2 regions of the Alteromonas sp. ABH4_457 genome follow, and region 2 is predicted to be linked to the other one. Evidence: predicted binding sites of a transcription regulator. Region 2 holds the regulator's gene; the other holds the start of a gene.

Region 1 (3,703 bases), on a different contig from region 2:
GATAACCCACATAGCAATCAAAACTGAACGGACCGTCTTCCAGCGGTACTTCTCTGGCATCAGCCCAGTCAGTCACATAAATCTCGTGATCCGGAAGCAGCGCTTCCACCGTGCCTTTCAACAAGGTAGCAAAATGGCCGGATAAAGGCGCAACAAGCAAGACCTTATGATCATCTTTCACACCGATCCGGTTGAAATGAATGAGATCACAAAACGGCTTGCTCATTACGATTTCTTCTTTCACCTTATGGCGTTTATCGTCGATTTTGATTTCGTCGATATTAAACCCCAGCTTCTCGTAGCGTTGTGTCAGCCGCATGGCAGTTTCCAGCGAAGCGCGGGTTATGCGGCCGGGTAAGGTATGTGCGAAAAGATTGGAAGGATGGTTCGCAATATCATTAAGCAGACTGAAACCCTCGTGCATAATGTATGCGCCGCGCGTCAAATAATCGTAAGCCTGATAATTCATTACGTCTCTCCTCAAATACTGGCTGGGGCTAAGACCTTTTGGGGGATGAAAAGGTTCACTTGATGTGGGGTAACCTGAGCGGCCTCTGAAGGCCGCTCAGGAGGGACTTATGCTTTAGCTGCGCTTTGGAATTTCGCAGTCATTTCGTCGCTTAAACCTTTGAACATCTCGCCAGCTTTCTGCTGTGCATCAGAAATTACTGCATATGAGCTTTTCGCTGCATCAGTAACAGTTTCCTGAATAGTTTCAACATATGCCTTGTTCATCTCAGCCAGACCAGACAGATCTTTCTGCTGAGAAGCTTTTTCAAAATAAGACATATTTTCAGATAACAGAGATGAATACAGGGCGTTCTGTTTTTCTGCCAGATCCTGCATTGTACTCATGTTCAATGTCGCAAGGTCAGTCATCGGCTTCATTGCGCTTTTCATTTGCTCGTTCATTTGCTCAAACATTACTAGTCTCCAGTTTCCGGGGTAAGTTAGCTAGTTGATTTAGTCGTTGTCGCAGTCTTCTTAGCAGTCGTGCGACGGGTACGTGTTGCTGGTTTCTTTGCTGCTGCGGCAGGTTTTGCCTCAGCAGTCGCTTCCTTTGCTTCTTCAGCAACGGCTTTTGTCTCTTCAGCGGCCTTCTCAACAGTTTCCTTTGTTGCTTCAGCCACTTTTTCTGCTGCCTCTACCGGCGCTTTCGCGGCTTCAGGCGCAGCTTTTTTCGGTGCGGCAGCTTTTGTGGTTTTCTTCACGGCTGCTGTCGCTTTTTCAACTGTTTCTTTGGTTTCTTCAGTAGCGGTGGCCAAACTGGCCGCCATCACTTCGGTCATTTCTTCACGCATAGCGTTAAGGGTGGAGTAGGTGTCTTTTGACGCGCTGGTCATGCGTTCACGCACTGACTCAGCCAGTTCAGAATTCGCTGTCATTACACCTTTAAACTCTGTTTGTTTCGTTACCGCTTCAATGTAACGAACACTGTCGCTCAACAAACCCGTGAATAACGTGGTTTGGTGTTGAGACAGACTTTCCAGCGTTTTTGTATTCACAGCAAACAGCGTATGTACCGGTTTAGTGGTACTTTTCAGCTGTTCTGAAAACTTGCCAAACATACTCTTCTCCCGACCAGTTGATAAAGTCCTTCTGCTGCGTTGCAGCAATATTTGATTAGATATTAACCAGGGTATTTGCAGAGATCAACAAAAATGTTGCGGTGCAGCAAGAATGTTTAGACGAATATTTAATAAGCAAATAGCTTTTTATGCTGCTCTGCAGCATTGAAGAGGAAATGTGGCAGGTCTGTCCGTTCTGGGGCAGGAGAATTGCTCCCCTGCCTGTATGTGATACTTACTTCTGGTTCTTCTTCCAGGCATCCATATTTTGTTCGATGATTTTGTTAAACATACCGAAGGGCGTGTTATCCATCATATTTTTCATCATACCCTGCACCTGATCCTGTTGCTCTATAAAGGTAACAAGAGATTGTTCAAGGTACTGTCGCAGAAAGTCCTGCATGTCAGTGTCGTAATAACGGATTAGTTGTTTGAGTAACGAATTTGTCAACAGTGACTGATTTTCGTTGGCTTCGGATTCACTGATAATTTGCAGCAATAATGACTTGGTAATGTCATCTTCGCTTTTGGAGTCAATCACCTTAAATTCCTGACGTTCATTGATTAACGCCTTTATATAATCGAGGTTAACGTACTGACTCTGAGATGTGTCGTACAATCTGCGATTAGGATATTTTTTAATGATGATCATAATGTTACCTCCGGCGGTGCTGAAATGAGAGTAACGCACAAAATGCCGCTGCGGCAACCTAAAAGGTGTGAAAATAAGCGACACTCCGACCACCTTTTTCACTGATAAGAAAATCTGATTTTTGTTAACTTTATGAAATTATTGATTAAATCGTGATTGGCATAGTTATCGCTGTATCACTGTTGAGAGCCTGAATAGCCGGATTATCTTTCTTTTAATCATATTCATTTGAAGATAACGCATTTCAGGCAATTCAAATGAAACCGGAGATTATTATGACTAAACTTGTCAAATCACTTGTGATGAGCCTCGCTGTTGCTTGCACGTTAAATTTCGCTGCACAGGCAGCTCAGGAAACCAAAGAGGCTGCCCCGTCAAGTGCGCCGATGACACAGTCGAAGGATTTCGATGATGCAACTCTTGAGAAATTTACTGTCGCGATGAATGCGGTCAGTGATGTTGCAGATAAATATCAGTCTGAACTGAAAGGTGATGAAACACCTGAGAAGATGCAGCAAATTCAGCAGGCTGCACAAACTGAAATGGTAACAGAAATTGAAAAAACCGGTCTTGAGGTGCAAACCTACACGACCATTGCACAACTGGTACAAACGGATGAAAAACTGAGATCCCGTGTACTGGACATCGCTAAAACACAAAACAGCGAATCGTAATACTGAATCCTCATGTAGACAGAAGCAAAGCGGGGCGTTGAACGCCCCCTTTTTTTGTCTGCCGGTTTATCCCAGCTGTTTTTTCACGTAACTGCCCGGGGCTGCTTCGATGGCCGGATATTTTTCACTTCCGCCGGGCTGCGGGGCATTCACTTTTGTTTTCCGGTGACTCTGCAACCATGCATGCCAGTCTGGCCACCATGAGCCTTCCTGCTTCACAGCCCCATCAAACCATTCGCTGGCACTTGCCGGCAGATTGTCGTTAATCCAGTGCGGATATTTCCCGGGATCTGGCGGGTTAATTACCCCTGCAAGGTGTCCCGACCCGGCGAGTACAAAGCGTGTATCGCCGGATACCAGCTGCGTACCTTTGTAGGCGCCCTGCCACAGCACAATGTGGTCTGCCAGAGTAGTGAGGAAATACACCGGCACATCAATATTTCCAAGGTCGATGGGAATGCCGTCAATTTCTACCGCCCCCGGCACTTTCAGTTTGTCTTCCCAGTACATGGTGCGGATGTATTGCTTAAAACAGGCCGCGGTGATGTTGGTGGCGTCGCTGTTCCAGAATAAAATATCAAAGGCAGCAGGGTCTTTGCCCTTGAGGTAGTTATTAATAAAATACGACCAGAAAAGGTTATTTTCCCGTAGCAAACTAAAGCTCAGGCCCAGTATGCGGCCGTCGTAAATACCCTTGATGTCTGCGTTCTGCTCCATCACAGGTAATGCATCTTCGGTAAGGTAATTACCAATTTCGCCGGGTTCACTGAAGTCCAGCAAGGTGGTCAGTAAAGTGAGTGACTCAATGC
Region 2 (3,703 bases):
ACATCGGGGTTATTTTTAGCTGCAATCCCGCTGATGATTTCGAGAATGCGTTTTTTGCTATTGCACTGGACCGCACACTCGGTGCGGTCCAGGCTGACTATGGCTTGTATATCCATGAATTCAATTAGTGCTTTTTAAGCTTTTCCTTGTGTTTCAGGACCTGCCTGTCGAGCTTATCGACCATGCTGTCAATGGCAGCATACATGTCCTGATTTTCGGAAGAGGCGAAGACTTCCGCGCCGCTAAGATGAACCGTTGCTTCTGCTTTTTGGCTAAGCTTTTCAACATTTAAAATAACGTGCACATTTGATATGTGGTCAAAATGACGTTCCAGTTTGCTGAACTTAGTATCGACATAATTACGCAAAGAATCAGTGATCTCAATGTGATGACCAGAAAGGTTGATTTGCATATTTCGTCTTCCTTATTTTGAGCAGCCTTAAGTTAGATAAGGCTTTTGCGTTGGTTAGACGGCGGGATCGACAAGGATTCCCGGTACTTTGCTATTGTTCGCCGGGCAACCATAATGCCTTGATCGGCCAACAACGAAGCAATCTTGCTGTCACTCAGTGGCTTGCTTGGCTTTTCAGCGGCAACCAGCTTTTTAATCAGGGCGCGAATCGCTGTAGATGAACACTCACCACCTGATTCAGTGGCAACGTGGCTGGAGAAGAAATACTTCAACTCGAAAATACCACGGGGCGTGTGCATGTACTTCTGCGTTGTTACCCTGGAAATAGTAGATTCGTGCATATCTACCATTTCTGCGACATCATTCAGCACCATTGGTTTCATCATTTCAGGGCCATGCTCAAAAAAGCCCATCTGTTGCTGAACAATACAATTTGCTACTTTCAGCAGCGTATCGTTCCGGCTCTCAAGGCTCTTAATAAACCATTTTGCTTCCTGCATGTGAGAGCGGATAAATTGTGAATCACTGCTGTTTCTTGCTTTACGGCTCATTGCAGCATACTGCTGATTAACACTGAGCTTAGGCAGGCTGTCGGGGTTTAATTCTACAACCCAACGGCCATTTTTCTTCGCAACCGATACATCCGGAATGACATATTCGGGTTCTTTCGTAATTAATGCACTGCCCGGACGGGGATTAAGCGTTTGCAGCAAACGCATCGCTTCCCGTAACTGATCTTCTTTCAGGCGGGTTTTACGCATTAACGTACGGTAATCTTTACTGCCTAACAGATCGGAATGCTCTCTGAGCAGTAGTTTGGCTTCTTCCAGCCACGGTGTTTCCGGTGCAAATTGCGCCAGCTGAACTAACAAGCACTCCTGCGGTGTGCGGGAGCCGGAACCGAGAGGATCAAATAGCTGAATACGTTTAAGTACGCACTCAACCTCATCTTCTTCTACGGGCTCTTCCATATCTTCACTGTTTACGCTTTGCAGAATGTCGTCAACGGTAACCGTTAGATAGCCGGACTCATCAATGGAATCGATGATCGCCAGCGCGATGGCGCGGTCTGTGTCAGAAAAAGGTGTCAGACGCATTTGCCACAGCAGATGGTCCTGAATATTTTCGGTGGTTTCACCCTGAAAGATTTGTTCATCATCACCCCCGGAAGGGCCGGGCGCGGGGGCAGAAGACGCAGAAATGTACTCATCCCAGGTACTGTCGATGGGCAGCTCATCCGGTAAATCATTCTTTTCCAGTGCTTCACCGGTATCCATGCTGTCAGAAGATGAGGCTGTTGCAGACTCTTGCATGCTGTCATCATTGTCGATGTTATTTTTCTCAATTACATCGTTGTCGGAGCTGTCGTCGACTTCCAGCAAAGGATTAGAATCGAGAGCTTCCTGAATTTCTTGTTGTAAGTCCAGCGTAGACAACTGCAATAGCTTGATCGCCTGCTGAAGCTGAGGCGTCATTGTTAGTTGTTGGCTAAATTTTAACTGTAAAGATGGTTTCATCTACGTCTTATATAAACTCTAAAAAGGACATCCGGTTGTAGCGGTGTGAGTGCCGGTGGCGAAATCTCCGCTAAATGCTCATCCCGATATCTTAACTATAGCCTGAATTGCTCACCAAGGTATACATCACGAACTTTTTGATTACTTAATACCTGTTCTGCGGTGCCCTGAGCAATCAGTTCTCCATGACTGACGATATAGGCCTCTTCACACACATCAAGGGTTTCCCTGACATTGTGGTCGGTGATGAGGATACCGATACCTCTGTCCCGTAAGTGCTGAATGATCTTCTTTATATCATTAACCGAAATCGGGTCAACTCCGGCGAAGGGTTCATCGAGCAAAATAAATTGCGGATTGGCTGCCAGTGCGCGGGCAATTTCAACCCGGCGGCGTTCGCCACCCGACAAACTCATACCTGTACTATTACGTATATGGTTAATATTAAATTCATCAAGTAGTGCATCCGCTTCCTGTTCACGTTGATGACTTTTTAAGTCTTTACGCGTCTGTAATATCGCCATGATGTTTTCATGTACGGTCAGCTTGCGGAAAATGGATGCCTCCTGGGGTAAATAGCCAATTCCCCGGCGGGCACGTTCGTGCATTGGCTGGTGCGTCAGCTCCTGCTCATCAATGAGGATTTTGCCTTTGTCCAGTGGCACAAGACCGACAATCATGTAAAACGTTGTGGTTTTACCTGCACCGTTAGGACCCAGCAGACCTACTATCTGTCCGGTAGAAACCGATAAACTAACGTCACGGACGACCTGGCGTGATTTATACGACTTTGCCAGGTGAGTCGCACTCAGGGTTGCCATGTAACTCAGTTACCCTCGTTTTCGTTGCTGTCTGAAGTCTTGTTCTCTTCCTTCAGCTCTTTAACTGTGTCAGGACGGAAAACCGTGGTTACCCGGCCGTTGCTGTTACTTTCACCGCCGGTTGCCAGAAGTTGCTCTTTTGACATGTCATAGGTGATGCTATCTCCCTGGACCATGCTGGTATCTTGCTGGATTTTCGCATCACCTTGCAAGGAAATAAGTTGTTTGGCTACTTCGTAGCGAATTTCATTTGCGCTGGCTTTTACTTTTGCGCCGTCATCCAGCGTTTGAGAATAAGTGGCTGGTTTTCCGCGGGCAATAAAAACCTCTTTCCCTTCGCCTTCACTGGCGATGGCTTCAACTTCATCTGCGGCAATGATGAGTGAACCCTGGGTAATCTTCACATCGTCTTTAAAAACCGATTTCTTCTTTTTACCGTCAATAAACTGTGACTTAGCATCCACGGTAATAGGCTTTTCAAAATCACCGGAGCCGGCCATTGCCTCACCGGCAGCAGCAAGCAGCGCTATTGCTGCGAAAAGGCTAACTGCCCGGGGAATAAATTGTCTGCACATGATCAATTAACTCATATTGTTGGGTACGCAGGTTTGCATTGAAACCGTTACTTTTAATGATGGTCTGTACACCGCGTATATCTACCGGCTGGTCTGAAGTCATGGTTTTGTCATCCAGATTCACCTTAATAAAATTGGTTGTGATGGTCTGGATAAACTCTTCAGGGTTCAGGCTTTTTATCAGCACATTGTCTTCCAGCTGGATCAGGTCATCGTTGTAGAGTGTGCCTTCATCAGCGGTGACTTGCCATGGGGCCTCGTCATCATTCACATAGACAGTGTATTTGGGTTGGTCGAATAACACAAAGCCTAGTTGGTCGTAATGCTCCATAGAGGCGGCAAAGACTTCGTGGTTGAGTTTGCCTTCTTCGTTATACA

Evidence for each region. Region 2 encodes sigma-54, which starts transcription at its own class of promoters, with help from an activator protein. Its sites were predicted from a motif close to GTTGGCACGNNNNTNGNNT; they were not measured.
Region 1: the regulator sigma-54 is predicted to act here: its motif matches at 2,376-2,394, upstream of ACXAGR_RS03970 (DUF4168 domain-containing protein).

The regions. Positions count from the first base shown of each region.
Region 1 is NZ_JBSWXN010000002.1:174,152-177,854, reverse strand. Features, by position in the region: gene ACXAGR_RS03990 (polyhydroxyalkanoate depolymerase) at 1-469, opposite strand, end outside; gene ACXAGR_RS03985 (phasin family protein) at 577-924, opposite strand; gene ACXAGR_RS03980 (phasin family protein) at 951-1,568, opposite strand; gene phaR (polyhydroxyalkanoate synthesis repressor PhaR) at 1,804-2,220, opposite strand; gene ACXAGR_RS03970 (DUF4168 domain-containing protein) at 2,496-2,894, shown strand; gene ACXAGR_RS03965 (PHA/PHB synthase family protein) at 2,961-3,703, opposite strand, start outside.
Region 2 is NZ_JBSWXN010000008.1:355,298-359,000, forward strand. Features, by position in the region: gene ptsN (PTS IIA-like nitrogen regulatory protein PtsN) at 1-116, opposite strand, end outside; gene hpf (ribosome hibernation promoting factor) at 125-412, opposite strand; gene ACXAGR_RS21505 (RNA polymerase factor sigma-54) at 445-1,929, opposite strand; gene lptB (LPS export ABC transporter ATP-binding protein) at 2,025-2,750, opposite strand; gene lptA (lipopolysaccharide transport periplasmic protein LptA) at 2,756-3,325, opposite strand; gene lptC (LPS export ABC transporter periplasmic protein LptC) at 3,294-3,703, opposite strand, start outside.